DNA from 2 places in the Bradyrhizobium lablabi genome. Region 1 is predicted to be linked to the other one. Evidence: predicted binding sites of a transcription regulator. Region 1 holds the regulator's gene; the other holds the start of a gene.

The links. Region 1 encodes LexA, which represses DNA repair genes until DNA is damaged. Its sites were predicted from a motif close to TGTTCNNNNTGTGTTCNG; they were not measured.
Region 2: the regulator LexA is predicted to act here: its motif matches at 3,899-3,916, upstream of B5526_RS27505 (PA0069 family radical SAM protein).

Annotation. Positions count from the first base shown of each region.
Region 1 covers NZ_LT670844.1:7,637,000-7,644,268, forward strand. Annotated here, with positions in the region: gene B5526_RS35800 (AMP-binding protein) at 1-372, shown strand, start outside; gene B5526_RS35805 (hypothetical protein) at 472-807, opposite strand; gene B5526_RS35810 (hypothetical protein) at 863-1,060, opposite strand; gene B5526_RS35815 (ComEC/Rec2 family competence protein) at 1,327-3,603, shown strand; gene lexA (transcriptional repressor LexA) at 3,735-4,442, opposite strand; gene B5526_RS35825 (molybdopterin molybdotransferase MoeA) at 4,655-5,866, opposite strand; gene B5526_RS35830 (HAD family hydrolase) at 5,878-6,507, opposite strand; gene B5526_RS35835 (alpha-hydroxy acid oxidase) at 6,544-7,269, opposite strand, start outside.
Region 2 covers NZ_LT670844.1:5,872,280-5,879,548, forward strand. Annotated here, with positions in the region: gene B5526_RS27485 (site-specific DNA-methyltransferase) at 1-1,104, opposite strand, end outside; gene ypfJ (KPN_02809 family neutral zinc metallopeptidase) at 1,458-2,387, shown strand; gene moaB (molybdenum cofactor biosynthesis protein B) at 2,504-3,067, shown strand; gene B5526_RS27500 (glycosyltransferase) at 3,181-3,747, opposite strand; gene B5526_RS27505 (PA0069 family radical SAM protein) at 3,938-5,101, shown strand; gene B5526_RS27510 (GNAT family N-acetyltransferase) at 5,158-5,730, shown strand; gene B5526_RS27515 (ribonuclease HII) at 5,793-6,551, shown strand; gene B5526_RS27520 (glycosyltransferase family 39 protein) at 6,732-7,269, shown strand, end outside.

The DNA of each region.
Region 1 (7,269 bases):
GATATCGGATACCTGGACGCGGACAATTTTCTTTACATCGTCGATCGCGCAAAAGACATGATCATTACCGGCGGCTTCAACGTCTATTCCGTCGAGGTTGAGAACGCCCTTCAGGCCCACGAAACCATTCAGGATTGTGCCGTCATCGGTTTGCCGGACGAGAAGTGGGGCGAACGCGTTGTCGCCGTGGTGCAGCCGAGAGCAGGACGCACCGTCGATGTCGCCGCGGTATCGGCCTTCGTGAAGCAGCGGGTCGGGAGCGTCAAAACGCCCAAGCAGATTGAAGTCTGGGATGACCTTCCGCGTTCCAAAGTAGGCAAGGTGCTGAAATCCGAGATCCGCGCCAGGATGCTGGCGAACGGGAAGACATGACGACGGATCAGCAAGTACTCGTCGCAGGGGTCGGCATGACCCGCACCAGCAAGATTGGAAAATGGCTCATCGAGCAAGCAGCAATCACGAGTACGCCACCTAAAAGCAGTACCCGTAAAGCCCGCACACATAGGGCAGCCGGACGGCGTATCCTACGTAAGGCCCGCCGTAATACGGGCCGGGGTAATACCACGACCACGACGAACCGTAATTATAGATGCCGCGATTCCACGGCGGGTTCGGAAGCAGATTGTACGGGATGATCGGAGCCACATATTCGCGTGCGCGATAAGCCTCGACGCGGGCCTCGACACGAACTTCCGAAGGCTCCGCGAAAATCGCTCCCAGCCGGCTCTGGGTCGGAAGATCGGCGGCGCTTGCGGTCATCGCGGTGACGGCGGTAGCGAAGACGGACAGCATGATCCGGCGCGACATTTGCGAAGACCCCCGATTGATTCGGAAATCCTAGTCGCGCGGCCGTTAGGAATGGTTAACGCGGCAAGTCCGACTTCGGCTTCGCCAGTCCGAGGCCCGCCACTTGCTCGCGGACGGCTTGTTCCGAGAGCTTTTGCCTCGCCTTCTCTTCGATCAGGAGATTGATCAGCGCCAGCCGTTTTGGCCCGTCGACGGCTTCCGCCAGCAGCCTGTGATAACGATCGTAATCGAATCCCGCTTCCGTTTTGCCCATAGCCCCTGTCCCCAAGGCTTGATCCAGCAACCTATTTCAAGAACTTAATTCCAAGAACCTAATTCCAAGAATTCGATTCCAAGAATTCGATTTCAAGGTCTTGGTTAAAAGGCAAATTCCACCCGTTGTGATTGTCTCGCAACCGGCATCAAGGGCACAAGGCCCCGGACGCGGCTTTCCCCTGGTTTCTGCATCCGTTCCGCTATCGGGCGCTTGATGCCGTGCGGTAGCATCGTGCTCCCGGGTCAGTTGCAGGGTGTAGCCGGATGGCAGAGCGGGGCGGGGCCAGGACGCGCGGGGTTGCAGGAACCTGGCCGCCGCGCGGAATCGCGCCCGCGGCCGGCATCGCGCCTTCGGGTTTTGCCATCTGGCCGTCGTTTGCCGCGCGCCTGCGCGAATGGATCGCGGCCGAGGCGGGGGCCGGCCGGCTGTTGCCCTGGGTTCCCATCGCTTTCGGCACGGGAATCGCGTTCTATTTCACCGCCGATCATGAGCCGGTGGCCTGGGTCACCGCCGCTGCCGCAATCGGGCTTTGCCTCGCCGCGTACCTCGCGCGGCGGAAGAAGCTGTTTGCCGCTGCCGTGATGATCGCCGCGATGTCAGCGGGCTTTGCGGCGGCGACGTGGAAAACCGCGCGCATCGCCCATGGCGTGCTGGCGCGGCCGATGTTTGGCGTGTCGCTGTCGGGTTTTGTCGAGACCCGCGACATCCGCGAGCGCACCGACCGTTTTGTGTTGCGCGTCACGCAGATGGAAAGTCAGCGTTCGCAGATGAAGCTCGAGCGGGTTCGCCTCTCGGTGCGCAAGGGCACCGCGCCCGAGGTCGGCAGTTTTGTGGAGTTGAAGGCGCGGCTGCAGCCGCCGCTCTCCCCATTACGGCCGGGCAGCTACGATTTCGGCCGCGACATGTACTTTCAAGGCATCGGCGCGTCCGGTTTTGTCACGGGTGCGATCAAGACCGTTGAGCCGCCCGTGAGCGGCGGGCTGGCGCTGCGCTATGCCGCGTTCATGCAGGGCTTGCGCGATGCGATCGATGCGCGGATCCGGACCACGCTCGATGGCGACAAGCGCGCCATTGCGACCGCGCTTCTGACCGGCCGCCGCGACGCCATCACCACGCCGGTCAATGATGCGATGTTCATCTCAGGACTTGGTCACGTCCTCTCGATCTCCGGCTATCACATGGCGGTGGTCGCGGGCGTGGTGTTCTTCGCGATCCGTGCGCTGCTGGCGCTGATCCCGGCTTTGACCACGGGCTTTCCGATCAAGAAATGGGCCGCCGCCGCAGCACTCGCCGCGGCGGCGTTTTATCTGTTGCTGTCGGGTGCTGAGGTCGCCACGCAACGCTCGTTCTTCATGACGGCGGTGGTGCTCATCGCGGTCATGGTCGACCGCCGCGCGGTGACATTCCGCACGCTCGCGGTCGCCGCGATGATCGTGCTGGCGCTTGCGCCGGAGGCGCTGGTGCATCCGAGCTTTCAGATGTCTTTTGCGGCAACGCTCGGCCTCGTGGCGCTGGTGCAAATCGGCATGCCGCGTTTGTTTGCCTCGCCCGACAATTCGGCGACGGCAAAAGTGGCGCTATGGGGCGGCCGCGAGATCATGACGCTGGCGCTGGCCTCGCTGGTGGCGGGGTTTGCGACCACGCCCTATGCCGCCTTTCATTTCCACCGCGTCACGCCCTATGGCGTGCTCGCCAATCTCGCGGCGATGCCGGTAGTTTCAGCCGTGGTGATGCCGGCGGGCATGCTTGGCCTGCTCGCGATGCCGTTCGGCCTCGACGGTGTGTTCTGGTGGCTGATGGGCGTCGGCATCGACTGGATGATCGTGGTGACGGAGTGGGTCGCTCGCCTGCCGGGCGCGATCGGCCGCATGGCGGCGTTCGGGACCGGGCCCATGATCGCGGCGAGCGCGGGGATCATCCTGCTCGGGCTGTTGCGGACGCCGCTGCGCTGGTCGGGTGCGGCCGTGCTGGTGCTCGCCACGGTGTGGGCGCTCGCCGTGCCGCAGCCGGATATCCTGATTTCCGGCGACGGCCACAATGTCGGCGTCCGCGGCAAAGACGGCCGGCTGCATCTGATGCGGACCGGAAAGGACACGTTCTTAATGAAGGAATGGCTCGCCGCCGATGCCGACGAGCGGCAGCCTGTCGATGCTTCCCTGGCAGAGGGCGTCTCCTGCGATGATTCAGGCTGCGTGGCGCAGCTCGCCGATGGCGGTTTTGTCGCGCTGTCGCTCAAGCCCGAGGGGCTCGCCGACGACTGCGCCCGCGCTACGCTCTTGGTGGCCGCGCGGCAAACGCCGCCGGCGTGCGCGTCCCTCGTGATCGACCGCGATCGCTTGCAGCGACAAGGCACCATCGCGCTCCGACGGACCGGAGCCGGATTTGCGGTCGAGGCGGTGAGGCCGAAGGGTTATGACCGGCCGTGGTCGCCCGCGGTCGCAGGCGATAGCGAGACCGAGGCGGCGCTCGTTCGTCCCGCGGCTGTGCCGAAGGCCGTGGACGCGACGCCGGCGGAGGCCGATCAGCAGGGGGAGGAGTGAGGTGGACACGTCTCTTCTCCTCATCCTGAGGAGCGGCCTCTTGGCCGCGTCTCGAAGGATTAGGCCCGCACTGGGGCCTCATGGTTCGAGACGGCGCAAGGGCGCCTCCTCACCATGAGGAGAGAGGAAGTTCAATACTTCCGATAAAGCCCGATCAGCTTGCCCTGAATCTTGACCCGGTTGGGCGGCAGGATGCGGACCTCATAGGAGGTGTTGGCGGGCTCGAGCGCGATCGAGGCGCCGCGGCGGCGGAAGCGTTTTAGGGTGGCTTCCTCGTCGTCGATCAGCGCCACCACGATGTCACCGGTCTCGGCCGTCTCGTTGCGCTGGATCAGCGCCATGTCGCCGTCGAGGATGCCGGCATCGACCATGGAATCGCCGCGCACTTCGAGCGCGTAATGCTCGCCGGAGCCGAGCATGTCCGGCGGCACGCTGATGGTGTGGCTTCTGGTCTGCAGCGCCTCGATCGGCGTACCGGCGGCGATCCGGCCCATCACGGGGACCGCGACCGGACGGCTGCCATCATCATCCGCGCCGACGCTCGAAGAGCGCACCTTGCCGAGCGTGCCTTCGATGACCGAGGGCGTAAAGCCGCGGCGGCTGTTGCCGTTACCGGCGGCCGAAAGCTCCGGCAGCTTGATGACCTCGATGGCGCGGGCGCGGTTAGGCAGGCGGCGGATAAAGCCGCGTTCTTCCAGCGCGGTGATCAGGCGATGGATGCCGGACTTCGAGCGCAGATCGAGCGCGTCCTTCATCTCGTCAAAGGAAGGCGGGACGCCTGATTCCTTCAGGCGTTCGCTGATGAATCGCAGGAGTTCATATTGTTTGCGCGTGAGCATCTCGAGCGTTCCTCAGTTTGATCATGTTGATTGATTCCGAGACGTCTCTAGGAAAGACCCTTGGCGAAACACGAAGGGGAGCCAGCTCCCATTTGTAGACACCAAGACTCGAAACAAATCATGAACGGACACTATATGTTCCATATGTGTTCCGCAACCACTTAATTAATCGTCAACGAGGCAGCTTTTGTCGGAACCGCGGCCCTGAGACGTCAGTCCGGAAGCCGCAGGATGTCGCAAGCCGAGCCCGCTTTAGCTGCGGGCGCAAACGGCGGACGTATCACAAGTGCCCGTGCCGCAGCGAGATTCGCAAGCAGCGAAGAATCCTGATGGTTGACCGGCGTGGCGATCAGTTTGCCGTCGTCGCGCACCTCAAGCCGTGCGCGCAGATAGTCTTCGCGCTGGTCGTTGGCGACGACGTCGCGTCCGAGCAACGCGGTTTCTCGCGCGTGGTGGATGTCGGCGCGGCCCGACAATGTGCGAATCAGCGGCACCAGGAACAGGAACGCGCAGACATAGGACGAGACGGGATTGCCGGGCAGGCCGATCACCCGCATCGCGCCGAGTCGTCCGTGCATCATCGGCTTGCCCGGCCGCATCGCGATCCGCCAGAAGGCCATCGTGACGCCTTCGGCCTCCAGCGACCGCTTGACGAGGTCGTGGTCGCCGACCGACGCGCCGCCGGTGGTGATGAGAATGTCGGCGCCAGCCTCGCGGGCGCGGCGGATGCCTTGCGTGGTGGCCTCCACGGTATCGGCGGCAATGCCGAGGTCGACGGTCTCGGCACCCTCGGCGCGCGCCAGCGCCCGCAGTGCATAGCCGTTGGAATAGACGATCTGGCCCGGGCCGGGGGTCTGGCCCGGCATCACCAGTTCATCTCCGGTCGCGAGCAGGGCGACCTTCGGCCGGCGGCGCACGGCGAGGGTCGGGTAGTTCATGCCGGCGGCGAGCGAGAGATCGCGGTCGGCGAGACGCGTCCCCTTGGCCAGCAGCACATCGCCCTTTTTGAAGTCGATGCCGGCGGGGCGGATATGCCGTCCAGCGACCGCGGCTTCCGTGATCGTGATGCCGCCATCCTCGGCGACCGTATCTTCCTGGATCACGACGGCATCGGCGCCGTCGGGGATCACGCCGCCGGTGAAAATCCGCACCGCCTCTCCCTTACCGACCGTTCTTTCGAACGGCCGGCCGGCCGCGACCTCGCCGGTGACCTTGAGCCGCGCGGCGACCGCAGACGCATCGGCCGACCTCACCGCATAGCCGTCCATCGCCGACATCGCCTGCGGCGGCTGGGTGCGCAGCGCCGCGACGTCGCGCGCGAGCACGCGATGATGGGCCGCGTCGAGCGCGACCATTTCCTCAAGGAGCGGCTCGGCGCCCGCGAGCACCGCCGCTAGCGCCTCAGTGACCGGCATCAATGCCACGGTATCACTCCCTAAATCCCAAGCGCGGCCAGCGCCCGGGCGACGTCATCGGACGACGTCACCTGAACCGCCGTCAAGCCCCGCGCCCGCGCCCCTTCGACGTTCTCGGCGAGATCATCGAAGAACAGGATGCGCGAGGCAGGAACGCCGATCGCGTTGACCACATGATCATAGGCCGCCGCATCCGGTTTCCGAAGCCCGATCGTGGATGACAAGAATATTTTACGGAAATGGCCGAGCAGGCCGGCGTATTTTACCGAGAAATATTCGACATGGGCATTGTTGGTATTGGAGAACACGTAGAGCGGCAGGTGTTTTGCCGCGCGCGCCAAAAGCGGTGCGATGCCGGGCATTTCGCCGGCAAAGATCGCGTTCCAGCCTTCCAGGAACTCCGCATCCGACAGTTTTATGCCGAGTGCTGCGCGCAAGGTTTCAAAATAGGCGGCGTCGCTGATCTTGCCGACCTCATGACGCCGATAGGCCTCGGCCCGAACGAAGCGTTTGACGATATCCTCAGGTTCGCAGCCGGCATGACCGGCCCAGCAGCTAATCGCCTTGCCGAAATCGATATCGAGCACGACGCGGCCGAGATCGAACAACAGCGCGTCGGCGGAGCCGGGAGAGAGTGGGGGGTGGGTCATTGGCGGTCGCATACAGAAAAGGAAGCGTATTGGCCGTCAATACCGATACGGCTCGATCTCCAGCAACGGAAACGCGCTGAACACGCTCGGCAAATTGGTCGGGCTCGCCGCGTGCAGATAGGATTTGTCGAGCTCGGCGAACGAGGTGAGGCCGAGTAGCCCGAGGCACCGGATCACTTCGTCCTCGAGCAATTCTAGCATCCGCACGATCCCGGCTTCGCCCTTGGCCGCGAGCGCCCAGCATTGCAGGCGCCCGATGCCGACGAGGTCGGCGCCGGAGGCGATCGCTTTCACGATATCGGTGCCGCGGCAGAACGAGCCGTCGACCATGATCTTCGCGCGACCGGCGACGGCGGCCACGACCTCGGGCAGCACCTGCATGGCGCCGCGACCGTGATCGAGCTGGCGGCCGCCGTGGTTGGAGACGTAGATCCAGTCGACGCCGTGATCGAGCGCGATCGCGGCATCCTCTGCCGTGGCGATGCCCTTGATCACCAGCGGTATCTTGAATTTGTCTTTTATCAATTTCACCGTGCGCCACTCGAGTCCCTTTTGAAAATCGCCACCGGTGGCGCGGACGCGGCTGGCGCGGACATAGCGTTTGGCGATGTCGCGCTCACGCCGGCTGTAATGGGCGGTATCGACGGTGAGACAGAACGCGGAATAGCCGCATGCGGTCGCGCGGTTGACGCAATCTTCGACATAGGCGTCGCCGCCGCGGACATAGAGCTGATACATTCTCAGAGCATCCGGCGCGGCCTC
Region 2 (7,269 bases), 1.8 Mb from region 1:
GGCGCGCAGCTCGTCGATCAGCTTGAGGCCCTTGTTGGTCTCGATGTGCCAGAAGGTCCAGCCGTTGCAGGCTTCGGCGCCCTGCGCCACCGCGCCGATGCGGTGGATCGAGCCGACCTTGTCGCCAAGCATGATGGCGCCGTCGGCGCGGACCAGCGCGCCGTGGCGCTTCTTGGAATCGACGAGTTTAGTGCCGGGCGGAATCATGCCGCGCTCGATCAATTCGGAGAACGCGACACGGGGCGCGTCGCGCGCGGTCATGAAGGGCGCTAGCGTTGCTTCCGGCAGCGGTGCGACCGCGGCGATGCGGTCAACGGCAGCCGCCGCATAGGCCTTGTCGCGCTCGAAGCCGATATAGCGGCGGCCGAGACGCTTTGCCACCGCGCCCGTGGTGCCGGTGCCGTTGAACGGATCGATCACGAGATCGCCGGGCTTTGATGACGACAGCAGCACCCGCGCCAGCAGGCCTTCGGGTTTTTGGGTCGGATGGACCTTCTTGCCGTCGGTGCCCTTGAGGCGCTCCTCGCCGGTGCAGAGCGGGATCAGCCAGTCGGAACGCGCCTGCACGTCCTCGTTGGCGGCCTTCAGGGCTTCGTAGTTGAACGTATAGCCCTTGGCGTTTTCGTCGCGCGCGGCCCAGATCATGGTTTCGTGGGCATTGGTAAAACGGCGGCCGCGGAAATTCGGCATCGGATTGGTCTTGCGCCAGACGATGTCGTTGAGCACCCAGAATCCCAGATCCTGCATGATGGCGCCGACGCGGAAAATATTGTGATACGAGCCGATCACCCACAAGGTCGCCGACGGCTTCATGACGCGGCGGCAGGCGAGCAGCCAGGCGCGGGTGAAATCGTCATAGGCGGCAAAGGATGAAAACTTGTCCCAGTCATTGTTGACGGCGTCGACATGGGATTCGTCGGGACGCTTGAGGTCGCCCTTGAGCTGCAGATTATAGGGCGGATCGGCGAATACCAGGTCGACGGAGGCGGCCGGCAATTTCGACATCTCGGCGACGCAATCGCCTACGACGATACGGGTACTCGAGGCGGACTCAAATTTAGTGCGGGGCGCCCTTGCAGACGCCCCGCGACGCGACACAACCATGACTCAAATACTCTGACTCAGGCGACGCTGTCGGCGACGCGGGACCAAACAACCGACTGGCGATACATTGACCGGCCAAAGTAAAAATCGACTTAATCGAAAATATTATCGAACGAAATTGCGATGGTTCTTCGGTTCGCTGCGACGGAGAGCTTCGCACCGCCATGCAGCATCGCGCCCGGCGAACTTCGATTCGAAACGACACTGGAAATCGATGTTTCCGGTGTGTTTTGCGCGGAAGTTCTCTGCGCCGCCGCACTAGGCAATTTTTGCCGGGCGGGTTATTGATTAACGGAATGGAAATTTTACGTGACTGTCGCGTTGGTAGCAGCCGGGATTAAGGAAACACCGCCATGCGTTACGATGACTTCCGCCGCAGCGACGACATCGAAGACCGTCGCGGCGATGATGGTGGCGGGGGCGGTGGCGGCCTCGGCCTGCCGATGGGCGGCGGCGGGCTCGGCATCGGCACCATCATCGTGCTTGGCCTGGTCGGTTACGCCTTCGGCATCGACCCGCGGATCCTGATCGGCGGCGCGCAAATTCTCACCGGCGGCGGCCAGGCGCCGACCTACCAGACCGATCGCAGGTCCGGCACGGTCAAGACCGGCGCGCCGACCGACGAGATGGGCAGCATGATCGCCGGCATACTGGGTGAGATCGACGATCGCTGGAGCGAGATTTTCCAGGCCTCGGGGCAATCCTATACCGGTCCGAAAATCGTGCTGTTTCGCAACGCCACCAATGGCGGGCGCTGCGGCATGGCGCAGTCGGCGATGGGACCGTTTTATTGTCCGCCGGACAAGACGATTTTCCTCGATACTGGCTTCTTCCGCGAGGTCGAGACGCGGTTTCGCGGCTGCTCCGGCAATGCCTGCAAGTTCACCGCGGCCTATATCATCGCCCATGAGGCCGGCCATCACGTGCAAAACCTGCTCGGCATCCTGCCGCGGGTGACGCGGCTGCAGCAGCAGGCCGGCAGCAAGGCCGAATCCAACGCGCTGCAGGTCAGGGTCGAGCTGCAGGCGGATTGCCTGTCGGGCGTCTGGGTCAACCGCGAGGAGAAAAAGCGGCCGGGCTTCCTCGAAGCCGGCGACATCGATGCGGCGCTGACCACGGCGTCCGCGATCGGCGACGATACGCTGCAGCGGCAGGCGACCGGGCGGGTGGTGCCTGACTCCTTCACCCACGGCTCCGCCGCGCAGCGCAAGCAATGGTTCATGACCGGCTATCAGCAGGGCACCGTGCAGGCCTGCAACACGTTTGGCGGGGGCAGTCCATAACGACATTAATCGTCATGGTCGGGCTCGTCCCGGCCATCCACGTCTTTGCCAGCCGCGAGAAAGTGAAGACGTGGATGCCCGGCACAAGGCCGGGCATGACGAGAGGGAGGCAGTCTATGTCCTCGATCGACGAGACCAAACAATTCATTCCGCTCAATATCGCGGTGCTGACGATTTCCGATACGCGCTCGCTTGCGGATGACAAATCCGGAACCACTCTGGCGGAGCGGCTCATCGCGGCCGGCCATCATCTCGCGGCGCGCGAGATCATCGTCGACGACGTCGAGGCGATCCGCATCATCATCAAGCGATGGATTGCCGATCCCGGTGTCGACGTCGTCATCACCACCGGCGGCACCGGTTTTACCGGCCGCGATGTGACGCCGGAGGCGGTCGAGCCCCTGTTCGAAAAGCGGATGGACGGCTTTTCCATCGCGTTTCATATGCTGAGCTACGCCAAGATCGGCACCTCGACCGTCCAAAGCCGCGCCACCGCAGGCGTTGCCGGCGCCACCTTCATCTTCTGCCTGCCGGGATCGCCCGGCGCCTGCCGCGATGCCTGGGACGGAATCCTGTTGGCCCAGCTCGATTACCGGACACGGCCCTGCAATTTCGTCGAGATCATGCCGCGGCTCGACGAACATCTGCGCCGCCCGAAAGCGCAGGGGGCGTCGGCTTAACCTTGTCATTCCGGGGCGCGCGATAGCGCGAACCCGGAATCTCGAGATTCCCCGATGTGCAATTGCACATCTGAGGTTCGCCGCTTCGCGTCGCCCCGGAATGACGGGGACTGTCACGCAACCATGATCCGGCTGCGCAATACGGTGCGCGCGCGGCCGAGCTGCCGGAGCAGCCTTTTCTCGGAGCGGCGGGCGTCGGGCGCGTAGCCGCCGAGCCGGTCGTAATGCTCGCGTGCGATCAACAGTCCCTGATCCGCCGACGGCCCGCTGATCATCCTTGCCACGAATTTGAAACCATCCCACAGCCCTGGCTCGGCATAGGGCGAGCGGGCATAACGGAAGATGGCGGCGCGCGGCCGGTCGCTTAAGGAGACGCGCTGGATGAATTGCGTGGTTTCATCGATCCAGCCCGTATCCAGCACCGCACCCGCATGCAGGAACATCAGCCACGGCGAGCGGGCCTGGCGCGCGCCGGCTGCCAGCGCCGCGGCATGCGATCCCTCGAAGCGCAGGAAACGACAGCCCGCGACATCGGCGACCCGCTCAATCACGCCGGTGTCCGAACGGTCGACCAACAGCACCTCCCGTATCACGCCGGCGGCGGCGCCGGGCACCAGAGCTGCGAGGGTAGCTACCGCAGGCTGCTCGACGCCTTCGGTGGGAATAATGACGCTCAGCATTGATAAGTTCTTCGATCCCCTCAAGCGGCTTTAAAAAAACGTCGCACAATTATCATCTTGTCACATTCAAGACAGCATGCCGGCTGCAGCTTTTTACGGCAATGCGGCCGCCGCTTGCCCAGCCCCAGCTTGGCAGCAAAAGATAATCTGATGTTCTTGATTTGTTCTCAGGGCGTGCTATCTAGAGCCCATGAGTCGAGCATCCTCTCATGCCCTCAAGCACCCGCCGGTCACGGCGCCCTCCGAACCGGCGGGTGCGACTTCGCCTTTTCCCGAGCTGGCGGTCGCCATCGAACGCGAGCGGCGGCGTGGCCGCGGCGCGCAATCCAACGACAGCGGCCGTTTCGAGGCCGAAGCCCGCGTAGCCTTCGACGACGGCTGGCAGAGCCTAGATGAGTTGCCGCCGTTCAAGACCAGCGTCGCGCTCGATACGGCGCGAAAGGTCATCACCCGCAACGATTCCCCCGATATCGGCTTCGACCGTTCGATCAATCCTTACCGGGGTTGCGAGCATGGCTGCGTCTATTGCTTCGCGCGGCCGACCCACGCTTTTCTCGGCCTGTCGCCGGGGCTCGACTTCGAAACCAAACTCTTTGCAAAACCCGATGCGCCGCAGCTTCTGGAAAAGGAACTGGCGGCGCAGGATTACGAACCACGCATGATCGCGATCGGTACCAACACCGATCCGTATCAGCCGATCGACCGCGAGCGCAAGATCATGCGCGGCATTCTGGAGGTGCTGGATCGGGCCTCGCATCCGGTCGGCATCGTGACCAAATCGGCGCTGGTGACCCGCGACATCGATATTCTGTCACGGATGGCGAAGCGCAATCTGGCAAAAGTGGCGATCTCGGTGACGACGCTCGACGCCAAACTGGCGCGCACCATGGAGCCGCGGGCCTCGACGCCGCCGAAGCGGCTAGAGGCGCTGCGGCAACTCTCGGAAGCCGGAATTCCGACCACGGTGATGGTGGCGCCGGTGATCCCCGCGCTCAACGATGCCGAGATCGAGCGCATTCTCGACGCCGCCGCGCATGCCGGCGTCAAGGAAGCGAGCTATGTGCTGCTGCGGCTGCCGCTGGAAGTGCGCGACCTCTTCCGCGAATGGCTGATGGCCAATTATCCCGACCGCTATCGCCACGTCTTCACCCTGATCCGAGACATGCGCGGCGGGCGCGATTACGACTCGCAATGGGGAACGCGGATGAAGGGCACCGGACCGATGGCCTGGATGATCGGACGCCGCTTCGAAATCGCCTGCGAAAAATTAGGGCTCAACAAGCGGCGTTCGAAACTGACCACCGAACATTTCGCGCGGCCGAAACGCAGCGGACAGCAGTTGAGTCTTTTTTAGTGGTTGGCGCGTGACCCTACCTTCTGAAACTCCGCGGATGGCGCTACGATGGGCGGATGAACCCCGACTCGCAGCCATCATCCGCAGTCAGTGACGGCGTTGTGCTCACAACTCCGCGCATGGTGCTGCGCGCAGTTGGCGAGGCCGACATTCCTTGGCTGCATCAGAAAATCTTCAGCGTTCCGGAAGTAATGAACTGGGTGTTCGCGGGCACGGCGTTATCGCGATCAGAATCGGACAGTTTCATTCGCGAAAACTTCAATTTCAAAGCCGCGCCGACCGGCCTGTGCGCGCTGGTCGACAAGGCAAGCGGCGAGCTGATCGGGTTTGCAGGGCTAAGCCCGTGTCAGGCTTTGGCGGATGATGATCTGGAATTCGGGTTCGTATTGGCGCGCGAAGCCTGGGGGAAGGGTCTTGCGACCGAAATCGGGCAGGCACAACTCGCTCTTGGATTCGAGCAACTTGGGCGGCCACGGCTGCTTGCGCTGGCCTCTGCACAGAACGCGGCCTCGATCGGTACGCTGCAAAAGCTTGGAATGCATTACCATTCGGATGAGACCCCGGTCGGCCGCAGCCTACGCCGGGTTTATTGCATTGGTGCCGACGAATGGCGTCAACGTCACCACTGAATAGCGGGAATTGCGCCGGGTTCCCGGTTGCGCGCCGGCCGCCGCTTGCGCACGATCCCGGCATGATTCGGGAAAAATCCGCCAAAGACCCCGCAAAGCCGACAAAAGGCGTGATCGCGGTCGCGCCGCCGAGCTTTCGCCGCGAGCGCGCGCTGATCAAGCGCGGGGTCTGGCCGGTGGCCGGCTGCGATGAGGCCGGGCGCGGGCCGCTGGCGGGCCCGGTGGTGGCCGCAGCCGTGGTGCTCGATCCCAAACGGATCCCCAAAGGCATCGACGATTCGAAGCGGCTGACACCGGAGCGCCGCGAGGAACTGTTCGAGGAAATCTGCAAGACCGCATCCTTCGCGGTCGCCTTCGCCTCGCCGGCGCGGATCGACCGCGACAATATCCTGCGCGCCTCGCTATGGGCGCTTGCGCGCGCGGTCGGTGCGCTGCCGGAAATGCCCAAACATGTCTTCGTCGATGGCCGCGACAAGCTCGATACCGCGTGCGACTGCGACGCGGTGATCGGCGGCGACGGAATTGTGGTCTCGATCGCGGCGGCCTCGATCATCGCCAAGGTGACGCGCGACCGCCTGATGCGCGCCCTGGCGCAGGATTGCCCGGGGTATGGCTTCGAATCCCACAAGGGTTACAGCGTGCCGGAGCATCTCGAGGCGCTGGACCGGCTGGGCCCGTCGGTGCATCACAGAAGCTTCTTCGCACCCGTTGTGGCGGCGCGGGAAAAACATCAGCCATGGACGGTCAAACGCGAACCCGACCTGTTTGCGGAAACGCTGACGGGTGCCGAGGCAAGCGCGGAGATTTCCGCCGGCCTTTGATGCCGGTTGCCTCGGTCGGCGGCGGGCTTTAATACCCTCTCATTGACCAGCTCGAAGCGTTAGGCCTCAATCGTGAGGCGCGCACTCCAAGGCGGCACATTTGCGCTGTCCGGTGCGCGTCTTCGGCCCTGAGGGACATTCCTGCCGGTCAGCTCGTTTCGAAAGCGATCCAGCCGTTTCATGCGTTTCACCTCCCTGATCGTCGAACTGATCCGCGCCCGGCCGCGGCTGGTGGTGTGGCTCGTGGTGCTGTTTCAGGCCGCGCTGTGGCTGATCATCCCGCTAATGCTCTATCGCAGCCCTCCCGGCGACTTGGCGACCGTGCTCGCTTACGGCCGGGAATACCAGGTCGGCACCGACCTCGGCCCGCCGCTGGCGTTCTGGCTTGCCGATATCGCGTTTCGTCTCGCCGGCAATCACGTGTTCGGCGTCTATCTGTTGGCGCAGCTTTGCGGGGTCGCGATGTTCTGGACGCTGTATCAGCTGGCGCGCGCCATCGTCGGCGGCCAGCAGGCGGTGCTCGCGGTGCTCCTGACCATGACGGTCGCAGCCTTCAGCTGGCCCAGCCTCGAGTTCGGTCCCGCGGTGCTGGCGCGTCCGCTGTGGGCGCTGTTGCTGCTGCACTCCTGGCAATTGATCGGCCAGAACCGGCGCAACGCCTGGTTCGCGTGGTCGATCGACGCCGGGCTTCTGCTTTTGACGATTTCTGCCGCACCCG